Regions from separate parts of the Neobacillus phoenicis genome, predicted to be linked through region 1. Evidence: riboswitches for the same ligand, from Rfam matches in the RefSeq annotation. Region 1 holds a riboswitch; each other region holds the start of a gene.

What was found. Region 1 has a riboswitch for cyclic di-GMP ahead of AA0X95_RS08295 (hypothetical protein). Riboswitches for the same ligand answer to the same signal wherever they lie in the genome.
Region 2: it holds a riboswitch for cyclic di-GMP, as region 1 does, so the genes downstream of both, AA0X95_RS23340 (DUF192 domain-containing protein) here and AA0X95_RS08295 (hypothetical protein) in region 1, are expected to answer to the same signal.
Region 3: it holds a riboswitch for cyclic di-GMP, as region 1 does, so the genes downstream of both, AA0X95_RS24825 (anti-repressor SinI family protein) here and AA0X95_RS08295 (hypothetical protein) in region 1, are expected to answer to the same signal.
Region 4: it holds a riboswitch for cyclic di-GMP, as region 1 does, so the genes downstream of both, AA0X95_RS18365 (hypothetical protein) here and AA0X95_RS08295 (hypothetical protein) in region 1, are expected to answer to the same signal.

Annotation. Positions count from the first base shown of each region.
Region 1 is NZ_CP154847.1:1,610,916-1,615,259, reverse strand. Features, by position in the region: gene metH (methionine synthase) at 1-2,064, shown strand, start outside; gene AA0X95_RS08295 (hypothetical protein) at 2,126-2,389, opposite strand; cyclic di-GMP riboswitch class I at 2,469-2,554, opposite strand; gene AA0X95_RS08290 (MarR family winged helix-turn-helix transcriptional regulator) at 2,738-3,151, shown strand; gene AA0X95_RS08285 (MFS transporter) at 3,171-4,344, shown strand, end outside.
Region 2 is NZ_CP154847.1:4,552,540-4,556,883, forward strand. Features, by position in the region: gene AA0X95_RS23320 (pilus assembly protein TadG-related protein) at 1-766, opposite strand, end outside; gene AA0X95_RS23325 (TadE/TadG family type IV pilus assembly protein) at 776-1,159, opposite strand; gene AA0X95_RS23330 (prepilin peptidase) at 1,156-1,665, opposite strand; gene AA0X95_RS23335 (Flp family type IVb pilin) at 1,797-1,985, opposite strand; gene AA0X95_RS23340 (DUF192 domain-containing protein) at 2,002-2,343, opposite strand; cyclic di-GMP riboswitch class I at 2,472-2,558, opposite strand; gene AA0X95_RS23345 (spore germination protein) at 2,819-3,040, shown strand; gene AA0X95_RS23350 (spore germination protein GerPB) at 3,058-3,297, shown strand; gene gerPC (spore germination protein GerPC) at 3,350-3,964, shown strand; partial or broken gene AA0X95_RS23360 (spore gernimation protein GerPD) at 3,961-4,144, shown strand; gene AA0X95_RS23365 (spore germination protein GerPE) at 4,147-4,344, shown strand, end outside.
Region 3 is NZ_CP154847.1:4,851,503-4,855,846, forward strand. Features, by position in the region: gene AA0X95_RS24810 (DUF1128 domain-containing protein) at 1-103, shown strand, start outside; gene map (type I methionyl aminopeptidase) at 140-889, opposite strand; gene AA0X95_RS24820 (helix-turn-helix domain-containing protein) at 1,158-1,490, shown strand; gene AA0X95_RS24825 (anti-repressor SinI family protein) at 1,568-1,699, opposite strand; cyclic di-GMP riboswitch class I at 1,730-1,819, opposite strand; gene AA0X95_RS24830 (pseudouridine-5'-phosphate glycosidase) at 2,082-2,996, opposite strand; gene AA0X95_RS24835 (carbohydrate kinase family protein) at 2,993-3,961, opposite strand; gene AA0X95_RS24840 (hypothetical protein) at 4,225-4,344, shown strand, end outside.
Region 4 is NZ_CP154847.1:3,546,872-3,551,215, forward strand. Features, by position in the region: gene flgC (flagellar basal body rod protein FlgC) at 1-44, opposite strand, end outside; gene flgB (flagellar basal body rod protein FlgB) at 50-442, opposite strand; gene AA0X95_RS18360 (glucosaminidase domain-containing protein) at 598-1,266, opposite strand; gene AA0X95_RS18365 (hypothetical protein) at 1,415-1,729, opposite strand; cyclic di-GMP riboswitch class I at 1,877-1,962, opposite strand; gene AA0X95_RS18370 (flagellar protein FliT) at 2,162-2,509, opposite strand; gene fliS (flagellar export chaperone FliS) at 2,524-2,904, opposite strand; gene AA0X95_RS18380 (hypothetical protein) at 3,027-3,908, opposite strand; gene AA0X95_RS18385 (flagellar brake protein) at 4,236-4,344, opposite strand, start outside.

The DNA of each region.
Region 1 (4,344 bases):
GATGAGGAAGGTATGGGAGTTACTGCCGAGCGCAAGCTTGAGATTGCTAAACAATCTCATGATTTGTTGGTAAACAAATATGGACTCAAACCACAGGATTTGATATTTGACCCATTAGTTTTTCCTGTAGGTACTGGTGATGAGCAATATATTGGTTCGGCTAAAGCTACTGTGGAAGGTATTAGGTTAATCAAGGAGCAGCTTCCAGGAGTACAAACGATTCTTGGGATTAGTAATGTGTCGTTTGGATTGCCACCTGTTGGCAGAGAAATTTTGAATTCGGTATTCCTTTACCACTGTACACAGGCTGGTTTGGATTACGCCATTGTGAATACGGAAAAGTTGGAGCGCTTTGCCTCCATTTCTAAGGAAGAAGTTACATTAGCGGAGGATTTGTTATTTAAAACAACTGATGAGACTTTAGCTGTTTTTACGGAGTTTTACCGTGGTAAAAAGAAAGAGGCGAAGAGCACGGTTCCAAACATGACTTTAGAAGAGCGTCTCGCTTATTATGTTGTGGAGGGCACGAAAGAAGGATTATTACCAGATTTGGATTTGGCGCTGGAAAGCTATCCTGCCCCGCTTGATATCATTAATGGACCGTTAATGGATGGCATGAAAGAAGTTGGGCGACTTTTTAATGATAACCAATTAATTGTTGCTGAGGTTTTACAGAGTGCAGAAGTGATGAAGGCCGCGGTATCGCATTTAGAGCCGCATATGGAAAAAGGAGATGTATCTGCGACAAAAGGCAAAGTTATTTTAGCGACTGTAAAAGGTGATGTCCATGATATTGGTAAAAACCTTGTAGACATTATACTGAGCAATAATGGTTATGATGTGATAGACCTCGGGATTAAAGTGAATCCAACCGATTTAGTTCAAGCTATTCTTAGGGAAAAACCAGATATGGTTGGATTATCCGGTTTACTGGTTAAATCTGCACAGCAAATGGTGTTAACGGCACAGGATATGAAAGATGCTGGCATTTCACTCCCTATCTTAGTCGGCGGTGCTGCTCTATCTCGTAAGTTTACCGATACGAAGATTGCTAAGGAATATGATGGACTTGTTTTGTATGCGAAGGATGCGATGAATGGATTATCACTGGCAAACCAACTGCAAAACCCAGAGGAACACCAAAAGCTGTTGGATGAGAAGGCGGAAAAGCTGGCTGCATTAGAGGTACCAAGAGAGTTACCTGTCCGCTCTACAGGATCTGTTGCAGTGAAAGTGAAGCCGGCTATATCCACAGAGGCACCAGTCTTTACGCCACTGGATACAAAAAGGCATGTTTTAAAAACTTATTCGCTTTCCCATATTGAGCCATACATCAATATGCAAATGCTTATTGGGCATCATCTTGGTGTAAAGGGGAAAATCGCGAACCTGCTTGCTGAAAAAGATGAAAAGGCTGTAAAAGTTAAGGAGGTTGTGGACCAACTGCTTTCAGATGCAACCCGTGAAAATTGGATTACACCGAATGCCGTATATCAGTTTTTCCCGGCACAGGCGGATGGAAACAAGATCTATATTTATAATCCTGAAAATCATGATCAAATTATTGAAACATTTGATTTCCCACGTCAGGATTCCGCACCACATCTTTGTTTAGCGGATTTCTTAAAATCTGTTGACAGTGGTGTGATGGATTATGTTGGCTTCTTTACCGTAACGGCAGGTAGAGGGATTCGAGAAAAAGCGGATGAATTCAAGGCGGACGGTCGTTTCCTTGAGAGCCATGCTCTCCAATCATTAGCACTCGAGACTGCAGAAGGCTTTGCTGAATTAATCCACCGTCAAATGCGTGACCGCTGGGGCTTCCCGGATCCTCTTGATTTTTCCATGCAGGACCGCTTTGCTGCTAAATACCAAGGACAACGATTCTCCTTCGGTTATCCAGCCTGTCCTGATTTAGAGGATCAGAAAAAGTTATTTAAATTAATTCAGCCTGAAGAAATTGGAATTCAATTAACAGATGGTTGCATGATGGAACCGGAAGCTTCTGTTTCTGCAATGGTTTTTGCCCATCCAGAAGCAAGATATTTTAATGTGTTAAGATAAGCATCTCCATGTAAAAAGAGTGACTATTTTATAGTCACTCTTTTTAACATATGGTTCATCATTACACAGCCTGATATTTATGTAGGAATCTTTGACTTGCAAGATTTAGATTATGTATGCACTCTTTTTTAATACGCTCATCACAAATAAAATCATTCATTAATTCGTCTTTCATTTCAGAGTAAATTTCCATCACTTGTTCACGTGACAAATGAACAGAGCGTTCCTTTTTTGCAAACCTCGTGATTTCCTTCTCAAAATATTCAATAGAACCAAAAAACATCTTCAATTTCCCACCCATCCCTTTATGTTTATTTTCCAACAAATAAAAAGCCTCCAAAAAGAGGTGGACTAACAAACCGTAATGCCGTAGAAGTTTTATTTAAACATTAGATTCTGTTCTTTTTGGCAACCCGACTATCATAGTCATATGACCTTAGACTCGTGGCTTTGCGTCCTTTTTTTTTCAAAAAGTTTGCCTTTTTCACTTTATACCTTAATAGTAAAATCTAACTAGGAACAATTCAACGTTTTTCGTCAATTTTTTACAAAAAAATTGATTTTTTTAACAAATTATGAGTATTTATGCCCCTGTGTACATTTCTTGACATTTAATAATAAATACACTATAGTTACCTAGGTAACTAATTATTTGAAGTATCGGAGTGCATTTATGATAACCCACGAATTATTCCATACTCTTCACCAGCTTTCACGCCATCTCACCAATAAACTCAATGAAGCTTTATCGCCAATGGGCTTGTACGGTTCGCAATGGGCCGTTATTTTTGTTTTAAAAACCAAAGGATCGTTAACCCAACGAGAACTTTGTGATTATCTATTTGTTGAAGCACCTCCAATGACTAGAACCATACAGCGTCTCGTCAAACAAGGATATGTGAAGCAAGTTCAAGGTCAGGACAAACGGTCAAAGTATATCGAATTAACAGAAGAGGCATTGAAATTATATCCCGAATGGGAAAGTGTTGTGAACGAGGTCAACCAAACATTACTGAAGCATTTTCCACAAACATCTCAAGAGGAATTACTGTCACTGCAATCTAGCTGGTTAAAGCATCTTTTATAAAGGAGTGTGCATCACATCTATGAACAAACCCAAACTATGGACGAAGGATTTTATTAGTGTATCTTTAAGTAATTTTTTTCTTTTCTTAACTTTTTATATCCTGCTCGTCACGCTTCCCACCTATGCCTTGGATGAATTACATAGCAGTGCATCTGTCGCGGGATTAATGACGACCGTATTTTTACTATCCGCCATCATCTCACGTCCGCTTGCTGGACAGTGGCTCGAACGCGCGAGTAATAAGAAAGTGCTCTTATCGGCGCTCATTATTTTCTCTGCCGCCTCTCTTCTTTACTTTATCCCTAAAACAGTCGGCGGTTTTCTAGTTATTCGTCTGCTTCATGGTGTTGGTTTCGGTATGGCAACAACAGCAGTCGGAACCATTGTAGCTAATATTATTCCAGCTTCACGCAGGGGAGAAGGTATGGGATATTTCGTCATGTCAACGAATATGGCCATGGTTTTAGGACCATTTGTAGGATTAATGGCTATTCAACAATGGGGACCAAACACCCTATTTATTCTCAGCGTTATTGTTGCTTTCGGTTCTCTTATTACAGGACTAATTGTTAAATTGAATCATTCAGAGCAGCTTGATCAGCCAAAAGCAGCTTCTGCTTTTTCTTTTAAAAATCTTTTTGAGACATCTGCCATTCCTATTTCGATTGTTGGAAGCTTCCTAGCGATTGTCTATTCTGCCCTTCTTTCATTTGTTTCAATTTATGCAAATGAAATTCATTTGGCTAGTGTGTCTAGTCTCTTCTTTGTGGTCTATGCAATGGTTCTTTTACTATCTAGACCATTCACTGGAAAATGGCTCGATCTTTATGGACCAAACGTTATATCTTATCCTTCTATTTTGCTTTTCTCAATTGGGATGTTTGTCTTAAGCCAAAGCAGTGGTGCAGTCACATTCCTCATTTCAGCAGGTATGATTGGATTAGGATGGGGAACACTTTTTCCTACCTTCCAAACCATCGCTATCCAAGATGCGGAACCTCGAAAAAGAGGTTTAGCTACAGCGACCTTCTTATCTATCTATGATACAGGTATTGCTCTAGGCTCCTTCGTTGTAGGTTTACTTGCTGCTAAAATAGATTATAGCTCGTTATATTTCATGTGTTCCTTCTATATTTTAATCGGTGCAGTACTTTATTACTTTCTGCATACCAAGAAACAAGCGTCTGTACCAA
Region 2 (4,344 bases), 2.4 Mb from region 1:
TTACCTGTTTTAATTGATTACTAGAATAGTTGTAAGGTTTATAAACCGGGACAAGTATTATTCTTGAACAGCTACGTAAACTATAATCGCCGGGTGGCTGTGTACAACCATTTACTCGTTCTTGAATTACATCTCTTGTTTTACCAGCAATATTCCCTGTTTGCGTATCAATAATATCGCCAATCTTTAGTTCCTCTTGGTAGCCGTACCGCAAATTTTGTTCATAGGTTTTTGCTCCTGGTCCACTAAGTGCCAAGATGCCAAAATTCCCTGATGAAACTCCTGAAGAATCAACTTTCAATTGGTAAGTTTTGTTATATTCCAGAATCACACTCTCGTCGATCCCTAATGGAGCGGCACCTACTGCTTTTCCAATTGCTCCCAAACCTGCCGTAGCTCTGGCTGTAACGTCTGTTTTATCAAGACCAAATATTTTCATAAACGTTAGGTTTACTGTTTTCGTTAAGTGTATGGTAACTTTACTCCCCATGTTAATATCTAGATTTGATAACGTACTAGAAGATTTATGAGAGTCTAAAATGTATTGAACTGTACTAGTGACCTTTTGTTCCGTATTCGGCAGCTCCTGTGCACCTGAAAGAACGGCTGCATTTGCAACCTTTTGTAACTTCGCTTTTTCCATATACATTAGGCTTCCATCTATCGCCAGACCTGCCATGGATAGAATTGTCATTAGCGAAATTGCACCCAGGATGAGGACATTCCCTTTTTCATCCTTTAGGAATCTAATAAAAAATTTTCGCATTTTTATCCCTCACTCTACGCGAATCGTTGAACTTGTTTCGATGGCAAAATTAGAGGGGAAGAACTTAGAAATCAAAGGTGTCAAAAAGTTCATCGGATACGTTAGCTTTACTGTTACATAGTCTCCCGAACGCCTGACTGTATCCGCTGGAGTAATATTCACCTGTAATTTTGTCTGGTCCCCTAAATGCACGTATTGGTGGGCGAAAGTTGAAATATCAGCATCCTTCTTACCTAGACCACCTAGCCTAACCGTTTCCTGCGCAGCCATTTGCAAGTGCGCATAGGAATAAATCACTCTACCGAAATCTAAGATTCCTACCAGAATCAATAGAAAAATAGGAATAATTAGCGCTGTTTCCACCAAAGATTGGCCACGCTCATCCTTTTTCATAAAGAAATGACTCCAGGAAAGTAAGCTTGAAAGATGGCCCCTGCAGCGATGGCTACCCCGTAAGGAAGAGTGGTTTTGACCGAATCATTCTCCTCGAGTAAGGAAAGTCTCATCCCATGCCGCAGACCATGCATTAGGTACAATATTTTCTTTAAAAATCCTTTACGATAAAAAATAAATAGGATGGCCATAATCCCTCCTGCCAATGCCATGTATATTGATGCCATTAATACAAAACTGATACCTTTTAAACCGCCAATTACTGCAAGGAGTTTTACATCTCCCGCCCCCATTCCTCCAAGGAGATAAGGGATTAATAAAATCCACAAACCAACTACCGTACCAAGGAGCGCCTCTGCTAAGCCATGCCACCCACCGGTAATGGCGTGAACAATCCATGCTATTATCAAAAAGGGAAATAAGACCTTATTATATATTTTTCGTTCCTTTAAGTCGGTAATTACACATATGATTAAGAGAATAATTAATAAATAGGTACTCCACACATAAACTCCTCTCCTTTCCTTATAGAAGTTAAAGTACAGCGCTTAATTTATGTTTAAAGAAAAACAGCCTCACGTTTGTTTCGCACGCAAGGCTGTATTAGAAATTCAGTTTCTAGATTATTAACTATTAATCAACCTTCTCCGCCTGCACCAGCCTCAATTAAAGCGTCCTTAGCATCCGTAAATAACTTAACAACTTGATCTTTCATTATTAATAGTACTGCTACAGCGCCAACCGCAATTAGTCCTAAAACTAACCCATACTCAGTCATACCTTGTCCTTGTTCTTCAGTAAATAAAGCTTTCATTTTTTTCATCATTTGTAAAAACCCCTTTTCAATTTATAGTTAAATAGTTTCCAATTTTTGTTTCTGTTTTTTGAATCATGCCTGCTGGCAATTCTAATACTGACTTTGCTCTTTTGTGATACTTTCCTACTGTTGCAGGCTTTACCGTTTCGTCCAGGCCTACAATTTCAAAATCTTCACTTAAGTAAAGGACATCGATGGAATAATTCATGAAGAATGTGTGAATGGATTGGCAGGGTCGAATTAACAAGCCGTGTCCTGCTGGTAAACTTTTCGAAAACATCAGCCCTTTTAATCTTTTAAAAAAGGTATCAGCTGTTGATAGATTGTTTGCCAGTTCCGCTCCGTTTGACAGATTCACGACTTTCACGTATTTCACCTCCGAATAAAAGAAATAACCCCGCCTTTACCGAAAGGGGGGTTAGTAAAATAGACTGACTAAATAGACATAGGAAACCTATGAGTAAATAGTAGTACTAATATGAAACACCCTGTTCTTTCGGTAACTGGCTGGCGTAGTGCAAAAGCACCTTAGCCCCTTTAGCTTTGCGTCACTGATTTTCATCAGTTTTGCCTTTATCGAGAATCAGTGTTTGTTTGTCCGACTGATCTCTTAATCACATAATAGAACTTTTTTCCCTCAGAGAGCATCCTACTAAAATACTATTTTTAGTCGAAAACACTAGGTAATTATACCTATTTTCGACTTATACCCTTATAAAATCGACATAAAATTCGTATATAATCCTCAATTTACCTCCCTTGCCAATTTATTTAGGCGAATCATTCACCATACAATCGCCCATACATATAATTTATAGATACCAATAAAAAGGATGTTGATCATGCCAGCCATCGTTGGAGTTGCACAGGTTATTACCCTTGGAAGCAGTTCAGTTTTCCATATTGGTGATGTGTATAAAATTATGCCATTTTCTACTGCCAAAACTTTCTCTGGAGCTGGTTCCTTTAATACAGGGGAGAGTTTACGTCTAAACAACAACATGAGTTCTACAAATACATCAGACCAAGATGGAATCGATCAACCAATTACCCTCAACGCATAATAAATGGGTGGTCTAAAATGAATTACTATATTCAGCAGTCAATTCAAATTAGTTTTATAAGAATTGGAAGTATTTCCAATTCATCTGTTATGCAAATTGGAAGTGCTGGAATGATAAAACCTTCAGCATATCTATATAATACCGGTGGATTTACAGCTCCAGCACCTAAGCCAATAAAAGCTATAGGAAGTTTAGTAGGTACACCAGCCGTTCCATTACAGGCAGCTGTTAGAAAACATGAAAACACAGACAAATAATCCTTTCCGTTTCTTTTGGGTTCTTCGAGACTATCTATTGTGAGGTGATATCATGTATCAGGATTATTCTCAATATCTTCAATGGCTGCAAATGTATATTCAAGCACAGGAAAAGAGGATCGTTACCTTGGAGGCTACCGTTCAAAAAATGCAAGAAGAAATGAAGCAAATAAAGGAGAAGCAGCCTATTCGAGTCGATAAAATTGAATATAAATTTGATCAATTGAAGGTAGAAACTCTTGAAGGAACCTTAAACATCGGCCTTAATCCTTCCGATTTGTCTGAAATTGAAGACTTTGCGGTACAAAATCAATCATTAAACGTTCCTCCACCACCAAAAGATCAAATGCAGAGATCTATGAAAATTGAAGAAGCCATTTACCGATATCTTGAAACAGATTTACCTTCAATAGTTGAATACACCCAAAGAGAATTAGAGGTCCCACCAAATGACGCCTACTTATCCTTTATCAAGCAGGATATTACTAAACAGTTACCTAACAGAGTCGAACAACATTTAAAAATGAATTTACAAAATAACCGTTCAGCGGAGAATGAAAATATAGATGACATAATTATCGAATCGATTAAGCAGGAGATAAAAAATGGTGTGGCTATTTTCTTCAAGAACCTGCCAGAACACGTGAAAGGGATGAAAGCAGAATGAACTTTGAAGTCTATAATCGAGAAGCTTAACGTCCAAAATATAAAAATTATTGGGGTTGCCAGCTCATCATTAGTCTTGGTAGGCGATACGGAATCGATTCAATTAGCCTCGACTTTTGATACCCCACCTGAATCTTTAATCATTGGACCTTTTGTACCGCTGCAATCGGACGTGACTTGATCATGCTTACAAGAACATCATGTGTAGATGCAATCAATATAGACATCGTTTCGTTTGCTTCTATCCTCCAGCTAGGAGATTCCTGTATTATTAATGGATTTTCTAAAGCACTCGCTGTACAAAGGGAAGCAGAACAGTTTTATGGGAATGAAGGGGATCTTATTTCCTATCCTGTCTTTTCCGAACCAATTCCTTTCGAA
Region 3 (4,344 bases), 2.1 Mb from region 1:
ATTAAAAGAAATTTATGAAATGGTTCTAAAAAAGAACTCTTTCAGTCCTAATGAAATGCAGGCATTAGTTGAAGAATTAGGTAGTCTGAGAAAAAACAAATAAATAAAATGAGGTTGACTCCAAGGAGTCAACCTCATTTTATTTTTGCTCTGTTAAGATAATAGGGCCATCCTTAGTAACGGCAAGTGTATGCTCATATTGTGCTGAATATTTTCCGTCTACAGTTCTTGCGGTCCAGCCATTCGTATCCATCTTCGTTTGATATTGACCGATATTCACCATTGGCTCAATCGTAAAGACCATTCCTTCTTTAATCCTGGCCCCTTTTCCTGGCAGCCCGTAATGAGGAACATCCGGTTTCTCATGAATCACAGCCCCAATGCCATGTCCAATAAAGTCCCTAACAACCGATAATCCTTCACTTTCCACATAGGTTTGAATCGCATGCCCAATATCACCGATTCGATTGCCGACAACGGCCTGCTCAATTCCTTTATATAGTGCTTCCTTTGTCACTTTTAATAAATGCTCTGTTTCCTTAGAGACATTTCCTACTGCATAAGACCACGCAGAGTCCGCTAAGGCACCATTATAATTTACGACCATATCGATGGTAACAATATCTCCTTCTTTTAATGGCTCTTTTCTTGGAAAGCCATGGCATATTTCATCATTGATACTTGCACATGTTGCATATTCATAGCCTTTGTATCCTTTTTGCTCTGGGGTTGCCTTGTGTTCGGTTAAGAATTTATTGACAAACTGGTCAATTTCCCAAGTAGTTACTCCTGGCTTAATTAATTTAGCAATTTCCTTATGACAGGCCGCAAGGATTTCTCCAGCCTTTTTCATCGCTTTAATTTCACGTGGTGATTTCAGGACAATCATTCTTTTCCCTGCCTTTTTGATTATTTTTATGTATAGTAAGCTTTACAGTAAGTAAAAGAAGTTTAAGATACATTCTCATTTGGAAACACTATTAATATTAACTCGAATCCGTCATTTTTTCAAAAGAACTTCTTACCCGTGGGTTTTTCAAGATGACCATTTTATAATATTCACTATTTTGTCATATTCCTTCGTTCTTAATATGGTACTTTTTCATTCTTTTTGATAGAATTAACGTATAAATATGTTTAATAGGTGTGTGAATGGAATGATTGGTGATCGCGTAAAAAAATTTCGCTTAGAAAAGAAGATGTCTCTTTCAGAACTTGCAGAGCAAGCTGGGGTCGCTAAGTCTTATTTAAGCTCTCTGGAGAGAAACCTGCAAAAAAATCCATCTATACAATTTCTCGAAAAAATTGCTGCCGTTTTAAATCTACCCGTCGAACATTTAATTCATGAACAAATTAACAAGGATGATTTAGACAGTGAATGGATGAACTTAGTTAAAGAAGCTATGGGTTCTGGGGTTTCAAAAGAGCAATTTCGTGACTTTCTAGAATTTAATAAGTGGAGAATAAATCAAAATAATAGTAATGATTAATTTTATTCTATAAAGAAGAAAAGCATTCTACAAAAGAAACCTCTTTTAGTAGAATGCTTTTTTAAATATGTAACAAGTTAGTTCTTTTGAACTTCTTGGTGGAGGAAATCACGAACATCTGTAATAGATAAGCCAAGTTCTTTTGCTTCTAAAATTAGCGCCATCCATTCCTGATCAATTACATCCACGTCTCTCTCTGCAATAATCATTTTTTCTCCCCCTAAAATACACATAGTATTCCAGGTAACCCGGCCATCATAGCAAGAAAGGCCTGCCTTAGATCCTCGGCTTTGCGTCCCTACTTTTCAACAGGTTTGCCTTTTTCTGTTTATTCTACAACTTAAGTATTGCATTCTTCCATTTTTATATTATTTATCTAGGTATAAATACTTAATACTAAATGATATGTTCATTATATCTAGTCCTTTTATATTAGGTTGTTGTTTTTTGTCTTTTTTTTATAATTTTCAAACTACTTTTATACACAAATTATCCTATTTTTCTACAAAAACTCCCTTTTCCCTCCACTTTCAGTAAAAGAAATTAAAAAAAGAAGGATATTAGGTCAAATCCTCCCTTTAAAATAGTATATTATTTGCCGCCTTTTACTGCTGCAATACGAGCACCTATTTTGGCATTATGTTTTACCAGTGCAATATTTGCTTCTAAACTTGACCCTGCTGTTAGCTCTTTTACCCTGCTTAAGAGGAAAGGTGTGACCTCTTTACCATGAATCCCTTTACTTTTTGCCTCGTTTAAAGCAATCTCTATAACATTATTAATTAAAGCTTCATCCATTGCATAGGGTTCTGGAATGGGGTTGGCAATGACGATTCCACCTTCTAAACCTAAATCCCATTTAGTCTTCATTAATGCTGAGGCTTCCTCTGGTGAATCCACTCGGAAATTTACTTTATAAGGGCTTGTTCTCGTATAAAAAGCTGGCAGAATCTCTGTTTGATAACCAACGACGGGCACTCCGTTGGTTTCTAAATACTCCAATGTTAAGCCTAAATCAAGAATTGATTTTGCTCCAGCACAAACGACTGCTACATTTGTTTTTGCTAATTCCTGCAAGTCGGCGGAAATATCCATTGTTACTTCTGCGCCGCGGTGAACACCGCCAATACCACCTGTCACAAACACGTTAATTCCACCCATTTGTGCACAAATCATGGTCGCTGCAACCGTTGTGGCCCCGTGTTTTTGTGTTGCGATTATGTAGGGAAGATCCCGCCTGCTAGCTTTCATGATCTCCTTACTAGTGCCTAAGAATTCTAATTCCTCATCAGATAAACCGATTTTGATTTTCCCATTAATGATGGCAATAGTTGCTGGTACAGCGCCATTCTGCCTGATAATTTCTTCTACTTCTCTTGCAGTCTCTATATTCTGAGGGTACGGCATTCCATGTGAAATAATCGTCGATTCAAGTGCAACAATTGGCTTCCCTTCTCTTTTTGCTTCAAGTACTTCCTCTGAAAAGGACAGGTATGCTTGGTTCATCGTTTGGTGACCCCTTTACTAAAGTATTTCTGGTAGGTTTCAAGTAAGGATTGCTGGTTTAATTCGGGATTTACCGTTTCATTTGAATGAATGGTTATCAATGAGCATGAAAGACCAATTTTACAAGAATCTTCGGTACTCAAACCCTTAAGATATCCAAATATAATTCCGGCAATGAGAGAATCGCCTGCCCCAGTTACATCCACAATAGGAACAGTTGGAGGTATTAACGCTCCCGCTTCGCCATCCTTTGTATAATAAATTAATCCCTTCTCACCTCGGGTAATAACTACTTTCTCCACACCTTTTTTCATAATGACTTCAGCTGCTTGGTAGAAGTCTCCTTCTGATCTTATTTCTAGGTTGGATAACGCCTCTGCTTCTTTATGGTTGGCTACAAGCCAGGTTACACCTTCAAGGGATGCTGGGAGCTTTTCTGTTTTAGGAGCGGAAACTGTAGCAATACAAATAGGTTTGTTGAAGTTTTTACAGTCAGTAATTACTTGTTGAATGATGTTTTTTGGAAAGTTTGTATCTAATAAAATCATTTTTGACTGTTCTATATGCATCCATATCTCTTCAAAAATGGTATCTTTCACTTCATCATAAATAGCCATATCGGCTAGTGCGATTTCCATTTCACCTAATGGATCAAGTACGGCAGTATAAGTGCCAGTAGATTTTCCTTGTATGATTTGTGTAGGGCATACTTCTACAAAATGTTTAGTGTTTTCTAGGAGCCATTCCCCTTCAGGATCTGAGCCAACATATGCAAACAGAGATGCTTTTAGACCTATTCGGCCTGAGTTTTCTGCAATATTTCTTGCGACTCCTCCCCGTGACATGGAGCTTATGGCTGGGTTTGATGTTCCATACTTCAACTGTTTAATCGCCTGAATTTTACGGTCTACATTCGCTCCACCAATACAGAGAATATCAAAAATGATTGCTTCCTCTTTGTTCATTGTTAGCATCCACTCCTTAAGATCCTTTGTTAAGCAAGTCAAAATTTCAAAATATTCCCTACTCATATAACTATTACGATACGTATCTTGAAAATCCTGTTATAAAAATAGAAAAACATTTTGCTATTTGAATACACTGCTTAGCAACAAGGATTTATGTTAATAAAATTTGTCTAAAATGTGACAGATAACATATAATATAAACAACATATAAATATACTAAATATTATTAATATTCAAAATAAAGGTCGGTGTTTAATGCTATGACTGTGATTCATGTTTTAAATTACTCGATTCCGATTGCGTTTATGGTGTTTGCTGGTTTTCTACTCGACCGTATGTGCAAACCGGCCAAACAGGAAGACGCCTCGACTGGTGAGACT
Region 4 (4,344 bases), 1.9 Mb from region 1:
TGAGCGGTTAAGGCTGAGGCACTAATATTTAACGAATCAAACATATTCCCTAACTCCTTCCTTTAATCGCAATGGATAATTGTTGAAACTCACTATTTACTTGCTCTGTAAGAGTATAGTACCAAAGTGAGTTTTTTCCCATACGGGTCATTTCCTCATCGATATCTACGTTGTTACCGTTATTTTGCATAATTGAACCTGTATTCTCCACTATGTTTGCTGAAGGGATCAAAGATGGAGTCCCTATGACCATATGCCGAGAGTCCGTTCGGTTTCCAGAAAAGTTTGTTTGATTGGTTAAGTGTTTTTTTAAGATATCCTCAAACACTACTTGTTTTGATTTATAACCTGGTGTTTCTGAATTTGAAATGTTATTTGAAATTACTTGTTGTCGTAAACTGGAAGCGTCTAGCGCTTTTTGCAGGAGGCTAATATTGTTCAAAATAGTCCCCCTCCTTTCCATCTTTAAAACTTTGACATATTTCGATATTTATCAACAAATTCAATATGTCCATTCATCAATATACTATATAAAAGGTGTATTAATCTACATATTTTTACATAGTTTATTATGGTAAGAGAATTTTTTGTGAATTATCAGGCTTTTAGTTCCCCAAAAAATTTACTGACACCAGAAACCCAATGATTGTTAAGGTTCGTTGGATCATTCGCCGCACCCACTGGAGCATATTTTGCTGCAATTTTGGTTATATTTGATAGGCCCATTCCTAAATAATTTTTACTTATATTACGAGCCATATCCATAATACTTTCCTCAATGGAGGTATAGGATCTTAATCCGTTTTTCCCCATCATTCCAGCTATATTATTCTTTACATATGCTGCTTTTGAGGTCCCATTTCCTGTTTCGTGCTTTGCAATAGCCACTAATAAGGCGGGGTCCACATTATATCTTTGTCCAGCTTGAAGGAAGGCATTCCCCATTCCTTTTAATTTCCCACCAAGTACCTGATTTATTTTTTCTGCACTAATGGAGCTAAAACGTAATGGCTCGTCTGAATTTGGTGTCAGATGATCCATTTCTACATTTGGAAAATCATTGTTAAAGGACATATTTTCTATTAAGGAATTGAAAGTGGGCTGAATAGTAGATGGAACCTCATTTTGCATTAACTCACTTAAAACAGATGTAAACAGATTAGTGAATTCAGAATTAGAATTTCCCATTTTTGAATTTAATTTTTCATTACGAACTAATGTATTTGTTAGCATGGTTTTTGTAAACCAATCATCACCTATTTTCAATGGTAGGCTCCTTTCTTCTAATAATTATTAAGTTTTGGCAACACAGAAAAGATGCGTGACTACGGTTTAGTATACGTGGTCACGCACCATTAAGCAGCCATTTCTCATTTTCATGATTTCACTTTGTAGAATTTTCAAACATTTTAAATTAGATGGCACCTTCTAACATTCTGCTTACATCACCTAAACACTCTTCCGATAACATAGAAATACATGTTAGTTGGCCATTTTCAATTTTGCCTTCAACTAGAACAATATGGTTGGTCTCCATTTCTTGTTTGAGCGCAAGAATCTGCTTTCCCATGTAAACTACATTCTTCACTATATAGTAAGTACAATTCATTGGATAACCAAGCGTTATTCTAACGGGTCTCTTGAAAAAGGGCTTTTTCTTTTTAAATTCCATTAAGTCTAAAATCTTACGGTTGACTTGTTCGTCTGCTTTTACTTGTTGTAGGAACATTTTTTTCCTCTCCTTTAACCAGTTGTTAAAGAGTATAAAAATAACCCCGCCTTATCGAAGGGGGGTTAACAGACAGAAAATACCTTTGTAAGTATAGAAGTCCTATACTTATGTAGACATTTAATACCTAGGAAAAACACCCTATCTTTAGGCAGCTGGCTGGCATAGTATTTTTCTCCTTAGCCCCTATAGCTTTGCGCCACTGATTTTCATCAGCTTTGCCTTGAATGAGATTCAATGCTTTTTTAAACTAAAGGAATCTCTAATCAAATAATAGAATGTTTTAACAATATCGAATATCCGACTATTTACCCATTTTTGTCGAATAGACTAGGTAAATAGAACTAAAGTATAGATAATTTCGTTGAGAAATCATGGATTATGTCATAAATTGTCATTTTACGTACTAAAATATAGTAACAAATAACTTGATCACCTTTTTGAATCTAAAAATACTCCATTGGTTTGTGTAATAAACGGCCTATATTGTTGAGAAACCTGTTTTTGCTTCTTTAGTTGATTTAAAAGAACCTGGGTTTCTGTTAACTTCTTTTGTAGTAATGGTGCTATGAGTTGATCTAAACTATGTGTGTTCTTTAACCATTGTTGTTCTTGTGATGAATAGATGTAATTCTTTTCCTTTACCTTCCATTCGTCAACTTTACTCATCAACGAATTCCGTTTATCCGTTAGCTTTTCAAATTCCTCAAAATCATCTTCATTTAAAGAGTGTTTCATTTTTACTGTCAATTCATAAATACCTTTCAGTAATTCCTCCATTATCCTTCCAGTCCTTAGCTTTTAGTTTTGATTTGTTTCATTGCTGTAGACCAGGTTTCTGATAATTCCAAGGCAAACCCTTCTACTTCTTCTAGTATTGCCGAATTTTTATTTAGATTTGCTTCAATTAAACGAGACTTCATATAATCATACATGGTAAGCAAGGGATCGGATACAGTATATCCCTTTTTTAAAGTAATCATTAATTCACTTAGAATATCTTGTGCTCGTAAATTATAGCCGTGACTTTCTTCCATGTTTTTATTCTCTAATGACTTCTTAGATAAACGGATGAATTTCACCAATCCCTGGTACAACATGAGTGTTAGATCCTCTGGCTTTGAGGTAGTAACAGCTTGTTTTTGATAGGTTTGATATGGATTATTTAAAACCATGATAGATTTCTCCTTTTAATTTCGTTTCCTGTTATTAATATATTATCGGAAACATTTTTTTAAAGTTAAGTAGAAAAAATAAAAAGATAATCCAATGACATGGATTACCTTTATTGATTTTTTTAACTGCCTACCTGAAGGACGATTCCAAATCCATCAATAATGTAGTTAAGTCTTTGATTATAGGATTTTAGATTTTGAATTTTTGCTGCATCTCCTAACTTATTAAATGCAGTAATTTCCTTCGCTAGCTTTGAGACTTCCAGTTGTAATTCGTCGTTACGTTTCTTTTCTTGTCTTAATTTTTCCTGAAGAACTGCTTTTTCATGATTAATAGTTGATTTCATCGTCTCTACTTCTTGGACCGCTTCCTGGTTTTGAAGAGCCATATTAGTCAGTTGATATAATCCTCTTAACATTTCATTTAAATTCAGATCTGGCAGTTGCTGGACATTCGTAATGAGTCCTGACAATATATCCAATAGGTCACTGTCTTGGGAAGTTTTCGATTGAACAGCTGTAGACGCTGGGGCTCTTTCTTTCATATTCTCAACCGCTACCACAGGTACATCGGTTTGATTAATTGTTGTAAATTGGTAAGTCTTTTGACTAGATTCTTGTTTTTTATCCTCCGATTTTAGTAACGTATAATATTTATAGTTAACTGATTGATACCCGCGATTTAATAAGTGTGCAGCCTCTTCTAATATATCTGTAATATTTAGTGCGCCTTCATCTTGTCGATCTTTAATATAATGAAAAAGGAGTTCAATTTCATTTTTCGTCCATTTACGATTCACTTTTTTTGATTCTTTGTCATTTTGACTACCATTTTCCTTACTCTTCATGCTTACTATCATCAAATTGTTATAATAAAAAACTAATGTTCCATAACTCAAATTGTTTTTATTCTCCAACTCATGAATGAAAGCCTCTTCTGATTGTCCTATTTCCCGATCGACTAGTGCCTCTTTTAGCTCAAATAAAGCGGATTTTAAACTCATAAGAATACCTCCTACATGGTTATTTGAAATGAACGTATTGGTACAAAAGCAATATTATCCTAAAAGACAAAAAGCATCAAAATAATTTGTTTTTCCAAACGCACTTCATAAAAGGTGTATTTACTATATGTATTCGCTCTTATGAATTTTTTATGGGTGTCAATCAAATAAAAAAAGATCATTACTAACATTTACATGAACATGTTAATTATACAAAATTTGTAATTATCTGCAAATAATTTTTACATTAATGCGAATCATTTAAAAGCCCTCTTTCAAAAAGAGGGCCAGGATTATATAAATAATAGCTTATCAAACTTATTTTGATTATCGTACCTTCATCCGAATCTGCCTTTGCTTTTCAAAACAATGTTGGATGATTTTCTTTTGATCATGTTGGTTCAAATTTGAAAATTGTATGGCGACATGTTTTCTT